3 regions of the Mesorhizobium sp. M0119 genome follow, and region 2 is predicted to be linked to each of the others. Evidence: predicted binding sites of a transcription regulator. Region 2 holds the regulator's gene; each other region holds the start of a gene.
The links. Region 2 encodes HrcA, which represses chaperone genes, less so after heat shock. Its sites were predicted from a motif close to GTTAGCACTCNCNNNNNGNGAGTGCTAAC; they were not measured.

Region 1 (7,561 bases), on a different contig from region 2:
CAAGAATGCAAAATCCATGCGTCGCGTGATGACCGACTCCGAGCTGAAACTGTGGAATGAGCTTCGCGCGCATCGGCTGATGGATTTGAGCTTTCGCCGGCAGGTGCCGATTGGGCCCTACATTGTGGATTTTGCCTGTCCGACGCACGGCCTCGTCGTCGAGGTCGATGGCAGCCAGCACGCCGACGCTGAGCACACCGAGCGGGATAGGATACGCAGCGCCTATTTGGAGAGCAGCGGCTAGACTATCCTGCGCTTCTGGAACGACGACGTCATTCGCGATATCGACAATGTCTGCCAGCATATAGTGATGGTGGCCGGCGCGGATGCGCGCTGGACTCGGCCGTGCATGGTCGGCGGGACGGCACCCCTCTGTCCTGCCGGACATCTCCGCTCAAAAGGGGCAGGTTTCTGAGGCGAGGTGCCAATGACCCAGATAAGAACCATGACCGAACAGGACGTGCCGAAGGTGTCGCGGCTCCTTGGAGAGTCCTGGCGATACACCTATTCGCCCATCCTGGGTGCCGAGACCACGGCACGGCTTTCGGATGAGAAGCACGCGCCGGAGCGGCTGGCGGCCGAGCTCAGGAACGACAACAAGATGTCCTTCGTCGCCGAGCGGGCTGACGGCTCGCTCGCCGGCTACGCGATGGCGGCGATGGACGACAAGGGCGAGGTCATGCTCGAGCGGCTCCATATCGACAAAGGCGAGTACGGCACCGGCCTTGCCGCCGACCTGCTGCTCGCCGTTCTTGCCGCGCATGCGGGTATTCCCAGCATCGCACTGGAAGTGATCGAGGGCAACGACCGCGCAATCGCCTTCTATCGCAAGCACGGCTTCGAAGTGGTCGAGCGCAGGGAGGCCGCGCATGGCGTGGAAGGCCGCGCCTCGCTGATCATGCGCCGGCTGCTGCCGATGGCTTAGAGCGCTGTCGGCGAAGCTGCCAATCGCCCCACTAGAGCAGGCAATCGCGCATCCGCGCCGCGATCATTTGCGCTCCTCCATGCCGGCTCCCACGCGTTGAGCCGCCAGAAACATCAGCGTGTAGGCCGCCTTGCGGCGATCCCAGCCGGCCGACGCAGCCATATCCAGCAAGCCGTCGACCAAAGGCGCCAGCGCCGCCCTGCAATCGGTTTCATAGTTGAAATCGTTCTTCGGGCGGGTCGGCGCCGCGATCTTTCCAAAACTGTCCGTCATATCCATGGCAACACCTGCTCAGCATCAGTTCCCGGACCGGCAAAACCGTGCCCGCCTTTGGCGGACACGGTCCATCTGCCGTTTCGAAATCGCGCTTTGGAAGCCTGACCTTAGAAGTCCATGCCGCCACCGCCGGGCATCGGAGGCATGGGCGTTTCCTTCTTCGGCTTCTCGGCCACCATCGCCTCGGTCGTCACCAGCAGGCCGGCAACAGAGGCGGCACCCTGCAGCGCAGTGCGCACGACCTTGGCCGGATCGATGACGCCCTGCCCGTACAGGTCGCCGAACTCGTTGGTCTGGGCGTTCCAGCCATAGCCGAAGTCGGTCGTCTCGCGCAGCTTGCCGACGATGATCGAACCTTCCGCACCGGCGTTCTCGGCGATCTGGCGCACCGGCGCTTCGATGGCGCGACGCACGATGTCGACACCGGTCTTCTGATCGGGATTGTCGACGACGACGTTATCGAGCGCCTTCGCCGCCCTCAGCAGCGCCACGCCGCCGCCGGGCAGGATACCCTCCTCGACCGCCGCGCGTGTGGCGTGCATGGCGTCGTCGACGCGATCCTTGCGCTCCCTGACCTCGATCTCGGTCGAGCCGCCGACGCGGATGACTGCGACACCGCCGGCGAGCTTGGCCAGCCGCTCCTGCAGCTTCTCGCGGTCGTAGTCGGAGGTGGTTTCCTCGATCTGCGCCTTGATCTGGCTGATGCGCGCCTGGATTTCATCCTTGCGGCCGGCACCGTTGACGATGGTGGTGTTCTCCTTCTCGATCAGCACCTTCTTGGCGCGGCCGAGCATCTCTAGTGTGACGTTCTCGAGCTTGATGCCGAGGTCTTCCGAGATCGCCGTGCCGCCGGTCAGGATGGCAATGTCTTCGAGCATGGCCTTGCGGCGATCACCGAAGCCCGGCGCCTTGACGGCCGCAACCTTCAGGCCGCCGCGCAATTTGTTGACGACCAGCGTCGCCAGCGCCTCGCCTTCGACGTCCTCGGCGATGATCAACAGCGGCTTGCCGGATTGCACCGCGGCTTCGAGCACAGGAAGCATGGCCTGCAGGTTGGACAGCTTCTTCTCGTGGATCAGCACATAAGGTTCTTCGAGTTCGACGCGCATCTTATCCTGGTTGGTGATGAAATAGGGGGAGAGATAGCCACGGTCGAACTGCATGCCTTCGACCACTTCCAACTCAGTCTCAGCGGTCTTGGCTTCCTCGACAGTGATGACACCCTCATTGCCAACCCTTTCCATCGCCTCTGCGAGGAAGCGGCCGATCTCGGCATCGCCATTGGCAGAGATGGCGCCGACCTGAGCGATTTCGTCGTTCCTGGTCACCTTGCGGGCATTGGATTTCAGGTCGGCGACGACGGCGTCGACCGCCTTGTCGATGCCGCGCTTCAAATCCATCGGGTTCATGCCGGCAGCGACCGCCTTGGCCCCTTCCCTGACAATGGCCTGAGCAAGAATCGTCGCGGTCGTGGTGCCATCGCCTGCGGTGTCGCTGGTCTTCGAGGCGACCTCGCGCACCATCTGCGCGCCCATATTCTCGAACTTGTCCTCCAGCTCGATTTCTTTGGCGACAGTCACGCCGTCCTTGGTGATGCGCGGGGCGCCGAACGACCTATCGAAGACGACATTGCGGCCCTTGGGACCGAGCGTTACCTTCACCGCATTGGCGAGAATATCGACGCCGCGCAGCATTTTCTCGCGGGCTTCGGTATGAAATTTCACATCTTTGGCAGCCATTGGATCACTCCTTCGAATAGGCAGCTTTTCGTTGACTGGAATGCTTGTTCAGGCCCCGCTCAGGCGGCCCTCATCATCTCGCCGGCGCCCTCGATAACGCCCAGCACGTCGCTCTCTTTCATGATGAGCAGATCCTCGCCATTGAGCTTGATCTCGGTGCCGGACCATTTGCCGAACAGGATACGGTCGCCGACCTTGACGTCGAGCGGCTGCAACTGGCCGCTGTCGTCGCGCGCGCCCGGACCGGCCGCAATGACCTCGCCCTCCTGCGGCTTCTCCTTGGCGGTGTCGGGGATGATGATGCCGCCGGCGGTCTTCTCGTCGACCTCGATGCGGCGGACCAGGATGCGGTCGTGCAATGGACGGAACGTCATATCGTTCTCCTCTCGGGACAAACAGATTTTCGAACATCCTCCTGACCGGACCGGCAATAATCGGCCCGGCACGGGGTGCGCGACCCCTTCATCAGCCATCGCGCGCATACGAACTAGTCGCGCCTTTTTCAGCTTTCAAGAGGATCGCGCAAAAATTTTAGCACTCGACACCTGAGAGTGCCAATGCGCTGTAATTGCTCGCACATCCGCCGTTGCCAGCGCGATGACGCTTGAAATTTTAGCGGGATTTCCAAAATCGGTCCGTTACCGGAGCCGCTCGCGGCGAGCTGGAACCTATGTGGAAGGCGAGGCGTTTTGCAGACTGAGGTTCATTGAAAAGGACAGCTCGCATGACCAGCAGGGACTTTCAGCTCCAGATGCAAGGGTTTGGCCTCACCACGGCGGAGATCCACTACCGCCTGCCCGATCATCGGAGCCTGCTGCAGCTCTACATCTGGCAGGAATACGATATTGCCCCCGATTTCCCGACGCTGAAGCATTTCCTCGATTTCTGGGAGCGCGAGATCGAAGGCCCGCTGCATTCGGTGCGCGTCGCCCATCATCACCTGATCCAGCCCTCCGAATGGCGGGCCGTAAACGGCATTATCACCGTCCACTGAGGAGCAAGCCAATCTGCCGCTAGACAGCAGACAAAGCTCCGAGGTGGGGGAAAGGCAGCTGCCTCTCCCCCACTTGTTTTGGATCTCACGATATCGGACGGGGTCCGGGCCAGCCGGCGTGGTCGACAGGCTTGCGGGCCGATGCGAGCAATCCGGCCTTGCGCGCCGCCCTGACGAAGGCCTTGCGCGCATCACGCGCGGTACGCCAACCGTCGAGCGCGTCGCGGCAGGTCCGATAGGCGGCGCGCCAACTCCGGCCGCGTGCACGGTCCGCCCACTGCTGGCGCATGCATTCGATGGCTTCCCAACTGCTGGCGGCCTTGCGCTCGCTGGATTGGAATTTCAACGTGATCGGCTCGGCAAAGCGGACGTCGTCCATCACTTCCTCCTTGTTTTCTGATCGTCTTCTTGTTTGAGCAAGCAACGTTATGCTGGCAGGCACCGACGGCCGGCCGGCGCCGCCGAAGGTGGTCGTCTCTTTGCGCGGTTCAAGAGCATCGCGGCAACAGCCGGTTATTCTTCCTCGTCCGGCCCTTGCAGCAGTTCGATCAGCATCGCTACTCTTGCCGTCGGCAGCGGTCGGCCCTCGTTCACCAGCGCCTCGTCGGCGGCGATCCAGGCCAGGGCCTCACGCAATTCCTGGACCGTCCCGTCCGTCGCCGCAATGTCGGCGATGACGGCGTCGTCGACCGGGCCCAGCACAGAAATGATCTCGTCGCGTGTCATGGTCAGCTCCATCTGCGAGTGCCGGGAATGGGCCCGGCAACACAAGAATCTGTGTCTTGACCTGCGGCCGACAATAACCGGCCGGGGAAGTCGGCGTTGGCGATTGAAGCCAGCGGGCAAACAGGCAATCTCCTGCCGGACATCTCTCCGCAAGCGGGGAGATTGGCAGCCTCGCCGAACCGACCGAAAAACCGGCCCGAAAAACCGGCAACGCGAAAGCCACCGGGTCTTGACTTGCGGCGGACAGTAACCAGATCGAAGGCACCGGTCGCCGAAACGGGGCCGGTGAAACCAGGGAGCGCCAGCTCTTTGGCGCTCCTCGTATCTATGTTGCTCGATGGAGGATGTAGCTATGAGAACCGCATTCGACTTTTCCCCGCTCTATCGGTCGAGCATCGGCTTCGACCGCGTCTTCAACCTGCTGGAAAATGCTCCGCAGGCTTTCGACGCCTGGCCGCCCTATGACATCGCGCGCAGCGGCGAGAGCAACTACCGCGTCACCATCGCCGTCGCTGGCTTTTCCGAGAACGACCTCGAGATAACCCACGAGCCGAACCTCCTGATCGTCTCGGGCCGGTACAAGGATCCGGATAACGCGGAGTATCTGCATCGTGGCCTCGCCGCACGGCCCTTTACCCGCCGTTTCGAGCTTGCCGATCACGTCAAGGTCGCAAGCGCCTCGCTCGACAACGGCCTGCTCAGCATCGATCTGGTACGTGAGGTACCCGAGGAGATGAAGCCGCGGCGCATCGCCATCGCGACCGACGTCGCCGCGCCGAAGACCGGGCCGAAGGTCGCGCAGGTCGAAGCAAACATGCAGGCCGCCTGAACGCACCGGTCGAGAAAGGAGACTATGCAATGGCTATTCGTGATTTCATTCCCTGGGGCCGGGAGAACAATCAGGCCCCCAGCCTGTTCCGCCACGGCGATCGCGATCCCTTCCTGGCGCTGCATCGCGAAATGAACCGCCTGTTCGACGAGGCGTTCCGCGGCTTCGACACGCGGCTGCCGTCGCTCGGTGGCCTCTCCGCTGCCCGCGCCAGCTGGCCGAGTGTCGAAATCTCCGATGGCGAAAAGGAGATCCGCGTCACCGCCGAGATTCCCGGCATGGACGAGAAGGACGTCGAGCTGCTGCTCGAGGACGGCGTGCTGACGCTGCGCGGCGAGAAGCGCGAAGAGACCGAGGACAAGGACAGGCAGTTCTCCGAACGCTTCTATGGCCGTTTCGAGCGGCGGATCCCGCTCGGCTACGAAGTCGACGAAGACAAGGTGAACGCGGCGTTCCGGAACGGCGTGCTCAGCGTAACGCTGCCGAAGACGGAGCGCGCCCAGGCCAAGGCCAAGCGTATCGCCATCAACGACGGCAACGGCAAGTCCTGATGGCTCGCAGCAGGACGACGCCCCTTCTGCCCTGCCGGTTCCGGCGGGCAGAGGGGGGCAAATGTCGATGACCCGTTCTCCCGACACTCCGGTTCCGCCTGACCAGGCGCAGCACGCCCTGCAGTGCCTGACGACCGAGCATTTCGTGCTGCAAAACGCTCGCGCCGCGACCATTCAGGAAGCGAACCAGCGAGCCGATCTGTTCCTGACCTCGGTCTCGAGCGCAACGATTGCCTTGTCCTTCGTCGCGCAGGTCACGGAGATGGGCAGGCCGTTCGTGTTGTTCAGCCTGATCTTGCTGCCTTGCCTTTTCTTCATCGGGCTGGTCACCTTCGTGCGCGCGGTGCAGGTTGCCATCGAGGACATGGTGCATGCCCGCGGCATGGCCAGGATCCGCCACTATTTCGTCGAACTGGCGCCCGTCCTGCAAAGATACCTTGTCAATTCCACGCATGACGACCCCTCGGCGGTGCTGGTCGACAAAGGTCTCAGGCCCTCGCCGCTGCAATATTTCATGACCACCGCGGGGATGGTGGGCACGATCAACGGCGCCATCGCCGGCGTCTTCGCGGGCATCGTTGCTAAGTCCGCTTTCGGCGGAGGCATGTCGCCCGGCGTGATTTGCGGGCTGGCGGTCTTCGCGACATGCATTCTCATCCTGCGGCGTTATCATAGTCGCGCCTGGGCGGCGGCCGAAGAAAGCTTGCCCGCACGGTTCCCGGGCGACAGTGGCGACAGCGAAAGCTAGCGCCGACGCAACCGGATGTCGAAAAGTGGCAGGGCGCCGCGCTTGCGTCTTGCGCGCCAATTGACCATCCTCGCCAACATCACTTTGCACCGCGGCCGGGGGGTTCGCATATGCCGACGCTTTATGCGCTGAAACCGGCCTTCCAGGCCAGGCTGCGGCCGCTTGCCGACGGCCTGGCCAGGGCGGGCATCACCGCCAACCAGATCACGCTGCTGGCCGCGGCCCTCTCGCTCGCCACCGGCCTTGTGGTGGCAGCCCTTGCCGGCCACCGCGTGGTCTTTCTGCTGATGCCGCTCGTGCTGTTTATGCGAATGGCGCTGAATGCGATCGACGGTATGCTCGCAAGGGAACATGGCCAGGCCTCGAAGCTCGGCATGTATCTCAACGAGCTCTGCGACGTTGTCTCCGATCTCGCTTTGATCCTGGCTTTTGCCGTCCTTTTTCCTGCCTGGGGCGTCGTTGCATTTGCTATCGCGGCGATGATTACGGAGTTCGCCGGCGTGCTCGGCATCGCCGCAGGAACCGGGCGCAACTATGCCGGCCCGTTCGGCAAAAGCGACCGGGCGCTGGCGCTCGGCATCCTCGCCGTGCTTATCGCGTCCGGCCTGTGGGTCCCGGCGCTCACGCCGCTCGTGTTTCCGGCCATGGCTACACTCTCGCTGGTGACCGCCATCAACCGGATACGCAGCGGCCTTAACGGGAGCGGCAGCTGAATTCCGGTCTCGCCAGGGAGAACAACATGCTTCACCAACAGACGGTTGCCGCCGTGGCTC
Region 2 (7,561 bases):
CCATCAGCAGGAACTCGTCGGCCTCTTCCGACCGCGTCAGGATTTCGCCGCCGGTAACGCCATGGCCCTTGGCCTCGACCAGATTGGCCCAGGTCTCCGGCATTTTCTCGGCGATCGTCACCACGCGCCGCCCGCTCTCGACGAAGCGGCCATGCGCACCGGGACCGACGCCGACATATTCGCCATAGCGCCAATAGGTGAGATTGTGCCGGCTTTCGGCGCCGGGCCTGGCGTGGTTGGAAATCTCGTAGGCCGGCAGTCCGCGCGCGGCGGTGATCTCCTGCGTCAACGCGTAGAGATCGGCGGCAAGCTCATTGTCTGGAATGATGAATTTCCTTGCCGCATGCAGTGCATGGAACGGCGTGCCTTCCTCGATGGTCAGCTGATAGAGCGACAGATGGTCTGCGGCGTGGCCGATCGCCTGCTCGAGCTCCGTCTGCCACGCTTCGGGCGTCTGGTCCGGCCGCGCGTAGATCAGGTCGAAGGACAACCGTGGGAAAATCTCGCGCGCCAGGCCGATCGCATGCAGGGCCTCATCGACATTGTGCAAACGGCCGAGAAAGCGCAGATCCTTGTCGTTCAGCGCCTGCACGCCAAGCGACACCCGGTTGACGCCCGCCGAGCGATAGCCGCGAAAGCGCTCGGCCTCGACGGAGGAAGGATTGGCCTCCAGCGTCACCTCGATGCCATCAGGCACCGTCCAGTTCTTCGCCACTGCATCCAGCACCGCCGCCACGGTCTGCGGCTTCATCAGCGACGGCGTGCCGCCGCCAAGAAAGATGCTTGTCACCTCGCGCGGTCCCGTGCGGCCGCGCATGGTCGCCAGCTCGGTCTCGAAGGCGTGGGCAAAACGCTCCTGGTCGACCGGCTGGTGGCGGACATGGCTGTTGAAGTCGCAATAGGGGCATTTGGCCGCGCAGAACGGCCAGTGGACGTAGACGCCGAAACCAGGGCTGCGGTCGAGCAGCATGGTCATGCGGCGGCCAATCGGGCTTGGGCGAATTTCTGAAAGGCGCGGGCACGGTGTGACAATGCGGTTGGCTGGCCGGGCTTCCAGCCATGCTTTTCCTCCGCGCTCATCTCGCCGAAGGTCTTTTCGAACCCGTTGGGCAAGAACACCGGATCGTAGCCGAAGCCGAGCTCGCCGCGTGGCGGCCATACCAGTGTGCCCTCGACCTCGCCGCGAAAATATTCCGCCTGGCCGTCGGGAAAGGCCAGGCAGATCACCGCGACAAAGCGGCCCTTGCGCTGAGCAGGCGTGATCGCGCCAACTTCCTGCAAAGCCACTTCCGTGCGCTGCATGGCCATGCCGAAGTCGCGGGAGCCGTCCGGCGTCTCGGCCCAGTTGGCGGTGTAGACGCCGGGTGCGCCGTCGAGCGCATCGACACATAGGCCGGAATCGTCCGACAGCGCCGGCAATCCAGTGGCCTTGGCGGCGGCCAAGGCTTTTATGAGGGCGTTCTCCTCGAAGGTGGTGCCGGTCTCGTCCGGTTCCGGCAGGCCGTATTCCTTGGCGGACTTCGCTTCTATGCCGAACGGCGCCATCAGATCGGCGAATTCCCGCAATTTGCCAGCGTTATGGCTGGCGACGATGATCTTATGCCCGTCAAGCGAGTGAACAGTTGGCGAATGCATCAGATGCCCCAGATTCTTGGCTCGGCGAATTCGATCGAATTGCCCGAGGGGTCGCGAATATAGATCGAGCGGCCGCCCTGCGGCCATTCGAACTCGCTTTCGATGGCGATTTTCTTCGCCTCAAGATGGGCTTTCCAGCGCGGGATTTCATCCGCGCTTGCGGCGAAGCAAAGATGCCCCTCGCCGACGGCGCCATGCGGCGGCACTTTGAGCTTGGCATCGGACGCCGGCGGCACCTTGGTCGCCTCGGCATTGAAGATGAGCAGCACGCCGTCGCCACAGCGGAAGAAGAGATGCCTGCCGTCGACTTTGCCGAGCGGATCGAGCCCGAGCACGCCCGAATAGAACCGTTCCGCGGCAGCAAGATCCGTCACGTAGAGTGCTGATTCCAGGATTGCGGAAGGGGTCACAGGATCGTCAACCTCATCGTCATAAACTAAAGATCAGTCCACGGCCATCTGCTGCAGGCTGACCAGGCGCTGAATGCCCTTCTTGGCCAAGACCATCAGCGCCGCGAACTGCTCTTCCGAGAACGGCTCGCCCTCGGCCGTGCCCTGGATCTCGACGATACCGCCCTTGCCGGTCATGACGAAATTGGCGTCGGTGCCGGCCGAGGAATCCTCGATGTAGTCGAGATCGATGACCGGCTGGCCATCATGGATGCCGCAGGAGATCGCCGCAACGTGATCCTTCAGCACCTTGCCAAGGCTCGCCATCTGGCGGACTTCCATCCAGCGCAGGCAATCGTAAAGCGCCACCCAGCCGCCGGTGATCGAAGCGGTGCGCGTGCCGCCGTCGGCCTGGATCACGTCGCAGTCGACGGTGATCTGCTGCTCGCCGAGCGCCTGCAGATCGACCACGGCGCGCAGGGAGCGGCCGATCAGCCGCTGGATTTCCAGCGTGCGGCCGCCTTGTTTGCCGGCCGAAGCCTCGCGGCGCATGCGCTCGCCGGTCGAGCGCGGCAGCATGCCATATTCCGCCGTCACCCAGCCCTTGCCGGAATTGCGCATCCAGCCCGGCACCTTTTCCTCCAGGCTGGCCGTACACAGCACATGCGTGTCGCCAAACTTCACCAGGCACGAGCCTTCCGCATGCTTGGAGACGCCGCGCTCGAAGGAGATGGGGCGCATTTCGTCGAATTGGCGTTTGGAAGGGCGCATTCAGGCTTCTTTCTTTCTTCGGAATCTTGGCCGGGCTTGTAGCCGCACGGGGCGCTAGGCGCAAAGGAAAATGGACCGGTTGCGCCGCCGCCGCGGAAGTCTATATCTTCGGGGCGGAGGTTTTTGGCTCGAATGACCAAGGCAGTCGATCCCGGTTCGCAATCGCACGTGCTTCCGTCGCACGCGCTGCAATCGCCCGCGCTTCAATCGCTCGACATGCGTTCGCGCGACATCTTTCGGCGCATCGTCGATTCCTATTTGAAGGATGGCGAGCCGGTCGGTTCGCGCAGCCTGTCGCGCATCCTGCCGTCGTCGCTGTCGCCGGCCACCATCCGCAACGTGATGAGCGACCTTGAGCATCTCGGCCTGATCTATGCGCCGCACATTTCGGCCGGCCGGCTGCCGACCCAGGCAGGCCTGCGCTTCTTTGTCGATGCTTTCATGGAACTGGGTGACCTCTCCGACGAGGAGCGCCGCACCATTGAGGCGCAGGTGCGCGCCTCCGGCTCGGGCGCGACGCTGGAGCATATGCTGACCGAGGCCAGCCAGATGCTGTCCGGCATGTCGCGCGGCGCCGGCCTCGTGCTCGCCGCCAAGAACGAGGTGGCGCTGAAGCACATCGAATTCATCCAGCTCGAGCCGACCAAGGCGCTGGCCGTGCTGGTCTCGCAGAACGGCGACGTCGAAAATCGCGTCATCGATCTGCCCGCCGGCATCACCGTCTCGCAATTGCACGAAGCCTCCAACTTCCTCAACGCCCATATCCGCGGCCGCACCCTGGCCGAGGCGCGGGTCGAGATCGCCCGCATCAAGGAAGAGACCAGGGCAGCCCTCGACACGCTGTCGCAGGATCTGGTCGAGAAGGGCCTGGCGGTCTGGGCAGGCGCCGAAAGCGGCGTGCCTGGGCGGCTTATCGTGCGCGGCCGCGCCAATCTCCTGGAAAACGTCACCGCCCAGGCCGACATAGAATTGCTGCGGCATCTGTTCGAGGATCTGGAGACGCAGGATGGGCTGATCCAGCTCCTCGACCTCGCCGAGGAAGGTCCGGGGGTGCGCATCTTCATCGGTTCGGAAAACAAGCTGTTTTCGCTGTCTGGCTCCTCGCTGGTGGTGGCACCCTATCGCGACAAGGACGCGCGCGTCGTCGGTGCGCTCGGCGTCATCGGGCCGACGCGGCTGAACTATGCCCGCATAGTACCGATGGTCGACTATACCGCGCAGCTGATTTCGCGCATGCTGCGCTAGGAGCCGCCGCGGCCTGCCGCAAGGAGAAAAAGAATGGCGCTGGAATCGTTCAAGGCCCAGATTAGCCTGCTGCTCGAGGAAATGGTCAATCAGCCTGAGGATCAGCACGAGGTGCAAGAGCAGTTGCGTGAGAAGCTGCAAGAGATGCGGGCCATGGGCCTGCCGCTGCCGGCCGATCTGGTCGCGCTGGAAAAGCGCCTTGATGAGGATTTCTACGCCTCTGGCAACTGAAGGGGTTCGGCTTCAAATCCTCGTGTTCCGGACGACCGCTTGGAACGACCAATGCCTCATTCCGTTTGCCCTCTTCGAGGCGAATCCCGGAGGACGTTGATGACCCGATCTGGCGGCTTTGCGGCCATTGCCGCTGCTCTCCTTGTCGCGACACCGGCATCCGCCCAGCAGTCGGATCAGAAGGTGCTCAAAGGCGAAGCAGCTTTTGGCGATTGGCACGCCGACAGGCCTGGCGTCCGCCGCCTGATCGGGCCGCAAGACATGCCGGCAGCCGACCCCGCTCAATCCGCTTCGAACGGCGCCGGCGTGGCGGAGCGGCCCGAAAGCGCCAAGCCAGAATTGCCTCCGGGCTTTTCGGCCGAAATGATCGCCTCCGGACTCTATAATCCGCGCGTCGTTCGCGCCGCTCCGAACGGCGACCTGTTCATCGCCAACGGCCATGCCGACCAAATACGCGTCTACCGTCTGGCCGAGGGCCGCGCCAAACCCATCGAGAAAGCGATTTTCGCCAAGGGCCTCAACTATCCATATGGCATCGCCTTCTATCCGCCAGGGGACAAGCCGCAATGGGTCTATGTCGCAAACAGCGACAGCATCGTCCGCTTCCCCTATCGCGACGGTGACCTAAAGGCGTCCGGTAAACCAGAAACCATTGTCGCCAAAATCCCGTCGGGCGGTCACTCGACCCGTGACATCGCCTTCTCGCCTGACGGCAAGACCCTTTTTTTATCGGTTGGCTCGGACTCGAATGTCGCCGAGGACATGGACAAGCAACCCGATGGCGGCCTCGACGCCTGGGCGAAATCAAAGCCGCTCGGTGCAACGTGGGGCTCCGAGGAAGGCCGTGCCGATGTGCTCGCCTTTGACCCGGATGGGAAAAATTCCCGAACTGTCGCCACCGGCCTGCGCAACTGCACGGGCATGACGGTGCAGCCCGCCAGCGGCGCGTTGTGGTGCGTCGTCAACGAGCGCGACGAGCTCGGCGACAATGTGCCGTTCGAATTTGCAACTGAAGTCAAGGACGGTGCGTTCTATGGTTGGCCTTGGTACTACATCGGCAATAACGAGGATCCGCGCCATCAGGGCGAGCGGCCAGACCTCGCCGGCAAGGCCACTGTCCCCGATGTATTGATGCAGGCGCATTCGGCGCCGATGAACATAGCCTTCTACGACGGCAAGAACTTTCCGACGGATTACCAGGGTGACGCTTTCGTCACCATGCATGGTTCGTGGAACCGTGGCGCCAGGACCGGCTACAAGGTGGTGAGGCTCAAATTCAGGGATGGCAAGCCGACCGGCGAATATGAGGACTTCATGACCGGCTTCGTTATCTCGAACGACGCCGTCTGGGGCCGCCCGGTCGGTGTTGCGATGGCCAAGGACGGCTCCCTGATCGTCACAGACGACGGTAACGGCACCATCTGGCGCGTTACCTACGAAGACGGCCGCTCCTGAACGGCGGTGTCGCCTGCTGCGCTGGCGCAATCGAATCCGGGCCGAGGGAATTCACCCAACTTCAACATCGTGCCACAAGCGCGAATCATGACGCTCACCGGATTCCTCGCCTATAGCGCCGCCCTCGGCATCGCCGCAGCCATCCCCGGCCCAGGCGTCACCGCGCTTGTTGCGCGTGCGCTGGGTTCCGGCTTCCGCTCGTCGCTGGCCATGTCGTTCGGGCTGATACTCGGCGACCTGACCTATTTGACTGCCGTGGTCCTCGGCCTGGCTTTCGTCGCACAAACTTTCGGCATGGTCTTCCTGGCCATCAAATGGCTGGGCGTCGCCTACCTCGCTTTTCTTGGCTGGCGTTTCTGGACGAGCGGCATCACGCCCGAAACGGTGGAGGCAAAGAAAGGCAAGGGCGGCTTGGCATCCAGCTTTGTAGCCGGTCTCGCCGTCACACTCGGCAATCCGAAGACGATGATCTTCTATCTTGCCATCACCCCGACCATCGTCGATCTGAAGGCGATCACGCTGGTCGACTACGCGATCCTTGTCGCGCTCACCATCGTCGTCCTGCTCGTGGTGCTGGTGCCCTATCTGGCGCTGGCGGCCAAGGCGCGCTGGTTCCTGAAGTCGCCGCGGGCGCTGAGGGCACTCAACCGCACCGCCGCCGGATTCATGGTCGGTGCGGCGGCGGCAATTGCCGCCCGCCAATAGACCTCTTTCGCCAATCCGCCCAGGGATTGTCACGCCTTGCAAGGGCGGGGGTATTCAGCACGAACTTCACTCGGATATTTTTCGATCGACAGCCTATCTTGCGCGGTGGATGGCTCTATCCTATGCCCGCCCCGACTCTTGCCGCTTGACCTCTGGGAGGAAAATCAATGAACAAGCCCGCCACCCCCACACACGTGCCCGGCCGCGGCCGCATCTACAATTCGATCACCGAGACGATCGGCGACACGCCGCTGGTGCGGCTTGATAAATTCGCCAGGGAGAAGGGTGTCGTCGCCAATCTGCTGGCCAAACTCGAATTCTTCAACCCGATCGCCTCGGTCAAGGACCGCATCGGCGTGTCGATGATCGAGGCATTGGAGGCTTCGGGCAGGATTACGCCCGGCAAGACCACGCTGATCGAGCCGACCTCGGGCAATACCGGCATCGCGCTCGCCTTTGCCGCCGCCGCCAAGGGCTACAAGCTGATCCTGACCATGCCGGAAACCATGTCCGTCGAACGCCGCAAGATGCTGGCGCTGCTCGGTGCCGAACTGGTGCTGACCGAAGGGCCGAAAGGCATGAAGGGCGCCATCGCCAAGGCGGACGAGCTGGCGGCAACGCTGCCTGACGCCGTCATTCCGCAGCAATTCGAGAACCCGGCCAATCCGGAAATCCATCGCCGCACCACCGCCGAGGAAATCTGGAACGACACCCAGGGCGAAGTCGATATCTTCGTTGCAGGCATCGGAACCGGCGGCACCATCACCGGCGTCGGCCAGGTGCTGAAGAAGCGCAAGCCCTCGGTGCATGTCGTCGCCGTCGAACCGGAAGCCTCGCCGGTGCTGTCGGGCGGCCAGCCAGGCCCGCACAAGATCCAGGGCATTGGCGCCGGCTTCGCGCCAAAAATCCTTGACACGACGATCTATGACGAGATCGTCAAGGTTTCGAACGAGGATTCGGTTGCCAATGCACGGCTCGTCGCTCGGCTCGAAGGTGTGCCGGTCGGCATCTCGTCGGGTGCCGCCCTGCAAGCGGCGATCGTCGTCGGCTCGCGGCCCGAGAACAAGGGCAAGAACCTTGTCGTCGTCATCCCCTCCTTCGCCGAGCGCTATCTCTCGACGATCCTGTTC
Region 3 (7,561 bases), on a different contig from region 2:
GCGTCCGGTAGACGACGCTGTCGCGCTGCGCGGCGACGCGGGCACGTTGCAGATAGTGATCCACTTGCTTTTGCATGGAAGCGGCCTGCTCGGCGATCAGCTGGCCCTTGGCGCCACCCAGCGCCCGCCCCTCGTTGAGCAGCACGGCAAGCGGCGTCTTCAGCGAGTGCGCGAGGTTGCCGACCTGCGTGCGCGACCGCTCGACGATACGCCTGTTGTTCTCGATCAGCGCATTGGTCTCGTTGGCGAGCGGCTCGATCTCGGCCGGGAAACGGCCGTCTAGGCGCTGCGCGGTTCCTTCGCGCACCATGGCAAGCGCATTCCTGACCCGGCGCAATGGCTGCAGGCCCAGCAGGATGGCAATCGCATTGATGGCGATCATGCCGACGCCGAACAGCGACAGATAGGTCAAAAGGCGCCGCTGGAAGGTGGCGATTTCCTGCTCGAGCTCGGTCTGGTTGCCCATGACGCGGAAGCGCGCGGCGCGGTTTTTCGCATCGAGGACGAACTCGCTCTCGAACACCTCCAGTTGTTCGCCTTCGATGCCGTCCGCTGAATAGCTGCGCTGGAAGCTGGCATTGAAGGGCACCTCGGCAACGCTTGGCGACGGTATCGCCTTGGTCATCGACGACGAATGGAGATCGCCGTGCACGCCTTCCGAGGCAGGCTCGACCGACCAGTACCAGCCGGAATTCGGCTCCGAGAACCTCAAATCACCTAGGTCGGGGGCGCCGGTCAACTGGCCGCTTTCGGAAACGCCGACCGAGCCGATCAGGTTGAACAGATGCGCCGAAAGCAGGCTGTCGAAACCGCGCTCGCTGGCCTGGCGATAAAGCGTGGTGATCAAGGTGAAGATGACGACCAGAGTGAGGATCGCCCAGACCGTGGAAAAGGCAATGACGCGAAACGCCACCGAACGCGGCCATGACCGCAGCGACGGCGTGTTCGAGACGGCGGGTTTTGTAGGCAGCGGTTCCGCGTTACGCCTCCGGCTTACGCATGCGGTAGCCCATGCCGCGAACGGTTTCGATCATGTCGATGCCCATCTTCTTGCGAAGCCGTCCGACAAAGACTTCGATCGTGTTGGAATCGCGGTCGAAATCCTGGTCGTAGAGATGCTCGACCAGTTCGGTCCGGGACACCACCTCGCCCATATGGTGCATCAAATAGGCAAGCAACCGGAATTCGTGCGAGGTCAGCTTCAGCGGCACGCCGTCGACGTCGGCCTTGGAGGCCTTGGTGTCGAGGCGCAGCGGCCCGCAGGTCAGCTCGGACGAAGCGTGCCCGGCAGCGCGCCGGATCAGGGCCCGCACCCTGGCCAGGATTTCCTCGATGTGGAAAGGTTTGGTGACGTAGTCGTCGGCGCCGGCGTCGATGCCGGCAACCTTGTCGCTCCAGCGGTCGCGTGCCGTCAGGATCAGCACCGGCATCTTGCGGCCGCCGCGCCGCCAGCGCTCGACCACGCTGATGCCGTCCATCTGCGGCAGGCCGATGTCGAGCACCACGGCATCGTAGGGCTCGGTGTCGCCGAGAAAGTGCCCTTCCTCGCCGTCGAAAGCGCGGTCGACGACATAGCCGGCATCGACCAGCGCGTCGCCGATCTGCCGGTTGAGATCCTTGTCATCTTCGACGACGAGTACGCGCATGCGGAAGGCCTGGTGAAGCTGTTCAGATATAGGCCGATTCCGGCAGACTGGGAAACGGCACGGTTCAGTTCAGCGGAACGACGATCTCCGAGCGACGGGGACGCTGCCCGTCCTTGCCCGGAACGAGCACGACGATGACGCAGACCGGCTGGCCGCCGCGTGTCGACTGCGAGGCCTTGGCCAAGGTGCCGCCATTCTGCTCCGCCACCTGCTGGCCGATCGCGTAGCAGTCGGACGCGGCGAGGACGACCGGCTGGGGCTGCTCGGGCGCGACAGCGGGGATCGCCATCGCTTGCGACGCAAGCAGACCGGCGGCTGAGAGCGCCAGTGCCGCGGTGCGGAAGTGGGAGCGAAGGGTTTTCATGGCCAGCGTTCTAACGCGCCGGTGCTGAACGTGATATGAACGGTGAACGCTCGAATGCATGCCCGCCACACCCCCTGAAGCGCGAGATTACCGGATTGCCATTTCGCCGCCCGGCCCGCGAAATCGCCAATGTTTAACCTAGCCCTCCAATCCTTCGCCGACAACCGACATCATCTGGCGGGCAGGACCATTTGGGAGGACGAAGCATCCGGCCCAAGGCAACCGATGGCAGTTCAGGCGAACCGAACCTGAAAACAAAAAACCCGCCTCGGGGCGGGTCGCTGGGGCCAATCAGCACCATATGCAAATTAGTAGCATAGCTGCCGGCACAAAGCAAGAACAAAATTGCCCGATTTTGCGAAAAGTGCCCGGCGGTCAGCCCTCGTTCTTGATCTCGGCGCGGAAGCGCAGCAGCCCGTGATGGGCCGAAAGGTCCTCGTCGTAGCGGGCTTCGGCGAATTCGAGCTTGAGATGGACGCGGCGATGCTCGCCAAGCGAGAGCGCCGCATCTCGTAGGCGGGTGCTGATCAGGTCCATGATGTCGTTGGTTTCCTTGCTGGCCTCGGATTTCGACCAGACATGCAACGTCAGCAGCTGTTCGGCGTCGTTCTCCATCCCCGTTGCCCAGTCGTAGACGCTGGTGCGACCGAAGGTCATGTGGGGGAACGCAACATTTTCCGGCGCATGGTCGAACAATCTTGCATCGCCCAGTGCCGCCGACAGGTCGGGATCGCCGTTCACTGCCTCAAATATGGCCCTCTGCAATTCGACGGCCGGCGCGGTCATTGTCTTGCCCCTCGCCCGTCGCGTCGACCTCCCGGCTGCGTAGCTGCGTTGCATGACGGCATCCCGGCAAAGCGCGAATCAGCGCGTCTCATGCGGATTATGAACCTTCATGATCTCGGGAATAAGCCCTGCTCCTGCAACCCGCGACGTTTCGCGTCACGAACGCCCTTGAGGGCAATGCCAACCGGCGAATTCATTTGGCATGCATGGAGTTTGAAAAAACGGTGCTATGAAGATCCCCGGTTTCCAAACATTCGAGGTCGTTTTCGTGCGCGAGCCATCGCTGCTGCCTGTTTTCGGAAAGCTTGGAGTCAGGGCGCGGACGGTCGCGATTGCGGCGCCGACCATGTCGATGACCATCAAGAATTTGGTCAACCGCACGCGGGAGGTGCTCTCGGCGCACGGTAGCCTGGCCCTGAAGCTGTCCGTCGTTTTGTGGACGGTGCTTGTCCTGGCGGCAGTATTCTTCGTCGCCCAAGCCTGACCGAGCGACATTCATCGATCGGGCGGAAACGAAAGGACCCAAGATGGCAAACCGCTACGCGCTGCGTATGGAACATCCTCACAGCTGGACCGTCTTCGACGTCTTCACGGGCCAGCCGGTCGAGCTCAAGCAGCAACTCATGGTCGGCTTGAACACGCGCGATGCGGACGCGATGGTCGACCGGCTGAACGATCGCGACGTCAAGCGGCGGGCGAAGGCGGACCGGAAGCCCTGAGAAAGCGCCTTGTGGACGGATCGCTTCGGATCTAGCGAAAATCGGCCGCAGTCAGCACATATATGCTCCTGCGGGTGCGGGCATAGGCATTCCTGGCGACATCGTGGATCGAGCTGGAAGCCGTGTCGAAGGCCGCCAGATAGGTAGCTTCCGAGGCCGCCGTTCCCGGCTGCACTTTGGAGATGGCATCGGTTGCGACAGAGAAGGAAATCTGGAACATGCCGTCATGGCCGACGAAGCGGATGCGTTTGCTTGCCTCGTCGTAGCTGCGGCTGGGATTGGGAAATGTCAGGCTCATGATTTGGCCTCCGTCGATGCGGATACGGCCTGCTTGACTGTCCGCGCGGCCCGCTTCTTCTTTGGGGCGACCGGATTCAGAGCTGCCGCCGCGCGATCCGCCTCTTCCTTGGCCAGTCGCAATTCCCTCAGCTTCGCCGTCTTGATCATCCTGGCCTTCGCCTCCGAGAGATATTCGGCAGTTGCTTTGTTCCGCTCCGCTGTTTTCTTTTGATTTTCCATGAAGCGAGCCTGAGCTTTTTCCATGATGTTCTGATTGCCTTCGGCCATCGGTAAAATCTCCCTTGCAGCGAAAGTCGTGAATGTGAGCTTCACCGTAAAATAGGTGTTCAAGGACAGAAATTCAATTTCATTAATATTCGGCAAGGCCCCGAACACCGGGGGATGGCCTAGCAAAATAATACATTCAATATTTGACATGCCCTATGAATATTTTTTGGCACTCCTATCAATCGAGTGCCAGAGCGCCTATAGAGAGGGGCGGCCGCCTAAGCCGGCCCCAGAAAGAGTCCCCATGAAATTCCGGCCACTCCACGATCGCGTCGTCATTCGACGCGCCGAAAGCGACACCAAATCCAAGGGCGGCATCATCATCCCCGACAATGCCAAGGAAAAACCGCAGGAAGGCGAAGTGATCGCCGTCGGGCCGGGCGCGCGGGACGAAAGCGGCGTGCTGATGGCGCTCGACGTCAAGGCCGGCGACCTCATCCTGTTCGGCAAATGGTCCGGCACCGAGGTCAAGATAGACGGCGAGGATCTTCTGATCATGAAGGAGGCCGACATCATGGGCATCATCGACAAAAGCGAGATGGGCATCATTGCCAAGAGCGTGGCTGCCAAGAAGGCCGCCTGATTGGAATGCCGCGCGCCCAACCGGGCGTGCAAAGGATGCTCCAAGCTTTGATTCAGGCGCGCTGCAGGCGTCTTGCCACGACCAACCGAACTGGAAAAATCATGTCTGCCAAGGAAATCAAATTCTCCACCGACGCGCGTGACCGCATGCTGCGCGGTGTCGAAATCCTCAACAACGCCGTCAAGGTGACGCTCGGCCCCAAAGGCCGCAACGTCATCATCGACAAGGCCTATGGCGCGCCGCGCATCACCAAGGACGGGGTGACGGTGGCCAAGGAAATCGAACTTTCCGACAAGTTCGAGAACATGGGCGCACAGATGGTGCGCGAAGTGGCCTCGAAGACCAACGACCTCGCCGGCGACGGCACCACCACCGCCACAGTGCTTGCCGCTTCCATCCTGCGCGAGGGCGCCAAATTCGTCGCCGCCGGCATGAACCCGATGGACCTCAAGCGCGGCATCGACCTTGCCGTCAGCGCCGTCGTCAAGGAAATCCAGGCCCGAGCCAAGAAGGTCAAGTCCTCAGGCGAGATCGCGCAGGTCGGCACCATTGCCGCCAATGGCGACACCAGCGTCGGCGCCATGATCGCCAAGGCGATGGACAAGGTCGGCAATGACGGCGTCATCACCGTTGAGGAGGCCAAGACCGCCGAAACCGAACTCGACGTCGTCGAAGGCATGCAGTTCGATCGCGGCTATCTCTCGCCCTATTTCGTCACCAATGCCGAAAAAATGCGCGCCGAGCTGGAAGACCCCTACGTGCTCATCCATGAAAAGAAGCTCGGCAATCTGCAGGCGCTGCTGCCCATCCTCGAAGCCGTGGTGCAAAGCGGCAGGCCGCTGTTGATCATCTCCGAGGACGTCGAGGGCGAAGCGCTGGCGACGCTGGTCGTCAACAAGCTGCGCGGCGGCCTCAAGGTCGCGGCCGTCAAGGCGCCTGGCTTCGGTGACCGCCGCAAGGCGATGCTGGAAGACATCGCCGTGCTCACCGCCGGCCAGATGATTTCCGAGGATCTCGGCATCAAGCTGGAGAACATCACCATCGACATGCTCGGTCGTGCCAAGCGCGTGCTGATCGAGAAGGACACCACCACGATCATCGACGGCGCCGGCGAGAAGGCCACCATCCAGGCGCGCGTCCATCAGATCAAGGGGCAGATCGAGGAAACCACTTCCGACTACGACAAGGAGAAGCTGCAGGAACGTCTCGCCAAGCTGGCGGGCGGCGTTGCCGTCATCCGCGTCGGCGGCGCCACCGAATCCGAGGTCAAGGAAAAGAAGGACCGCATCGACGATGCGCTGAACGCCACCCGCGCGGCCGTCGAAGAAGGCATCGTTCCCGGCGGCGGCGTCGCGTTGCTGCGCGCCAAGGCGGTGCTGAACGGCATGACCGGGGCCAATGCCGATGTGACGGCCGGCATTTCGATCGTGTCGAGAGCGCTCGAAGCGCCGATCCGTCAGATTGCCGAGAATTCGGGCGTCGAAGGTTCGATCGTGGTCGGCAAGCTCGCCGACAGCAAGGATCACAATCAGGGCTTCGATGCCCAGAACGAGGTCTATGTCGACATGATCAAGGCCGGCATCGTCGACCCGGCAAAGGTGGTGCGGCACGCGCTCCAGGATGCCGGTTCGATCGCGGCGCTTCTCATCACCGCGGAAGCCATGATCACCGACGTTCCGGCCAAGGACGCCGCGGCTTCGGCCGGTGGCGGCATGCGCGGCTACTGACCATCGCCTGCGGCAAACAGGCCTGAAAGACAGCCGCCGGGGCATCTTCCCCGGCGCCCCCGGCAAGGAGATCGATCCATGATCGCATTCGTCCCGAAGCCAAATGCGGCGGCAAAAACCAAAGTGGCCGAGGAAAGCCGCTTCGATCGCATTCGCAGGCTTGCCGACAAGCACAGGAACGCCGACGCCGGCACGATAGGCCGCGACCCGAAAAAGATCGCGGACAAGCGTCCCATGTGATCCGCGAGATCAGCGTCAGATCATGAGACCGGCGGCTAAAAGTCTACAAGCATCCGTTTCCAGCGCCGACGGTTGTCAATTCAACGGCTTATTACCTCGGCATCCCGCAAACTCGACCTGACGCTGCGGACGAGGACGAGCATGGCTTCCACCGCCTCTTCTTCCGACAGCCCCTGGCTCTCGACAAGTGATCGCCACGTCGTGAAATCCAGCGCATGCCCTAATGCTGCAACAAGTAGCCGGGCGGTCTCGCTATCCGGACCGAGCCAGCCTTCTTCAAGGATCGCGACCCCGTTTGCGAGGACCTGTTGCCGGCGGGCCAGTGCCGCGGCAACCACCGGCATTTCGGCATCGCGATACAGATTTGCGAGGAGTTGCCGCTTGCGCCTGTAATAGCCGTAGAGCTGAAAAAGCGCTGTCCGGAGCCGAGCTTCCGGTTCGACGATCGATCGCCAAGTGTCCGGGTTGGGGGGTGGGTCCTGGCCGAAGGAATATGCCGAGCAAGCATTGAAGACCGCTTCCTCGTCGGGAAAATGACGGTAGACGGTTAGCCGTTGCACCCCCGCTTTCTCAGCGATGGCGCTCACCGTCGTTCGCGATGGACCCACCGAACAGTGCAGATCGAATGCTGCGCGGGCGAGCGCAAGATGGGTCTCGGCCTGCTTGATCGCGCGTCGCTGCAACCGGTATGAGCGCCGCTGGCCTTCTTTCAGTGAACTCATGTGATCACCGATATTGACTTGGGTTTGAATGGCGCGTAGAAATGGGTGATCGGCAGCGTACACCCATTTTCAGGAGGATGATATGGAACGCGCAGTGCCTGATCCAAGCCTCCAACGTGCGACGGCTTACTCGCCTCACAGCCATTCATCTGATCCCATCACAATTCTGCCTGGAGCCGGTGATCGCTTTGACCTGGGCGGTTTCGG

Region 1: NKJ40_RS22310 (co-chaperone GroES) is a predicted target of HrcA. The motif match lies at 3,471-3,499, and genes of this name have one in related genera.
Region 3: NKJ40_RS28560 (co-chaperone GroES) is a predicted target of HrcA. The motif match lies at 4,248-4,276, and genes of this name have one in related genera.

The regions. Positions count from the first base shown of each region.
Region 1 is NZ_JAMYTU010000027.1:22,290-29,850, forward strand. It holds partial or broken gene NKJ40_RS22290 (endonuclease domain-containing protein) at 1-415, shown strand, start outside; gene NKJ40_RS22295 (GNAT family N-acetyltransferase) at 428-925, shown strand; gene NKJ40_RS22300 (hypothetical protein) at 989-1,204, opposite strand; gene groL (chaperonin GroEL) at 1,309-2,940, opposite strand; gene NKJ40_RS22310 (co-chaperone GroES) at 3,000-3,314, opposite strand; gene NKJ40_RS22315 (usg protein) at 3,665-3,934, shown strand; gene NKJ40_RS22320 (DUF982 domain-containing protein) at 4,020-4,313, opposite strand; gene NKJ40_RS22325 (hypothetical protein) at 4,448-4,660, opposite strand; gene NKJ40_RS22330 (Hsp20 family protein) at 5,013-5,489, shown strand; gene NKJ40_RS22335 (Hsp20/alpha crystallin family protein) at 5,519-6,040, shown strand; gene NKJ40_RS22340 (hypothetical protein) at 6,108-6,788, shown strand; gene NKJ40_RS22345 (CDP-alcohol phosphatidyltransferase family protein) at 6,899-7,501, shown strand; gene NKJ40_RS22350 (bifunctional alpha/beta hydrolase/class I SAM-dependent methyltransferase) at 7,528-7,561, shown strand, end outside.
Region 2 is NZ_JAMYTU010000061.1:13,346-20,906, reverse strand. It holds gene hemW (radical SAM family heme chaperone HemW) at 1-976, opposite strand, end outside; gene rdgB (RdgB/HAM1 family non-canonical purine NTP pyrophosphatase) at 973-1,635, opposite strand; gene NKJ40_RS29590 (VOC family protein) at 1,635-2,045, opposite strand; gene rph (ribonuclease PH) at 2,079-2,795, opposite strand; gene hrcA (heat-inducible transcriptional repressor HrcA) at 2,928-4,040, shown strand; gene NKJ40_RS29575 (hypothetical protein) at 4,074-4,271, shown strand; gene NKJ40_RS29570 (PQQ-dependent sugar dehydrogenase) at 4,371-5,726, shown strand; gene NKJ40_RS29565 (LysE family translocator) at 5,814-6,431, shown strand; gene cysK (cysteine synthase A) at 6,599-7,561, shown strand, end outside.
Region 3 is NZ_JAMYTU010000054.1:1,154-8,714, forward strand. It holds gene NKJ40_RS28520 (ATP-binding protein) at 1-970, opposite strand, end outside; gene NKJ40_RS28525 (response regulator transcription factor) at 981-1,646, opposite strand; gene NKJ40_RS28530 (hypothetical protein) at 1,711-2,010, opposite strand; gene NKJ40_RS28535 (DUF3168 domain-containing protein) at 2,386-2,796, opposite strand; gene NKJ40_RS28540 (hypothetical protein) at 3,026-3,280, shown strand; gene NKJ40_RS28545 (hypothetical protein) at 3,324-3,515, shown strand; gene NKJ40_RS28550 (DUF1488 family protein) at 3,547-3,813, opposite strand; gene NKJ40_RS28555 (hypothetical protein) at 3,810-4,082, opposite strand; gene NKJ40_RS28560 (co-chaperone GroES) at 4,327-4,665, shown strand; gene groL (chaperonin GroEL) at 4,767-6,392, shown strand; gene NKJ40_RS28570 (hypothetical protein) at 6,471-6,632, shown strand; gene NKJ40_RS28575 (TetR/AcrR family transcriptional regulator) at 6,713-7,354, opposite strand; gene NKJ40_RS28580 (cupin domain-containing protein) at 7,437-7,561, shown strand, end outside.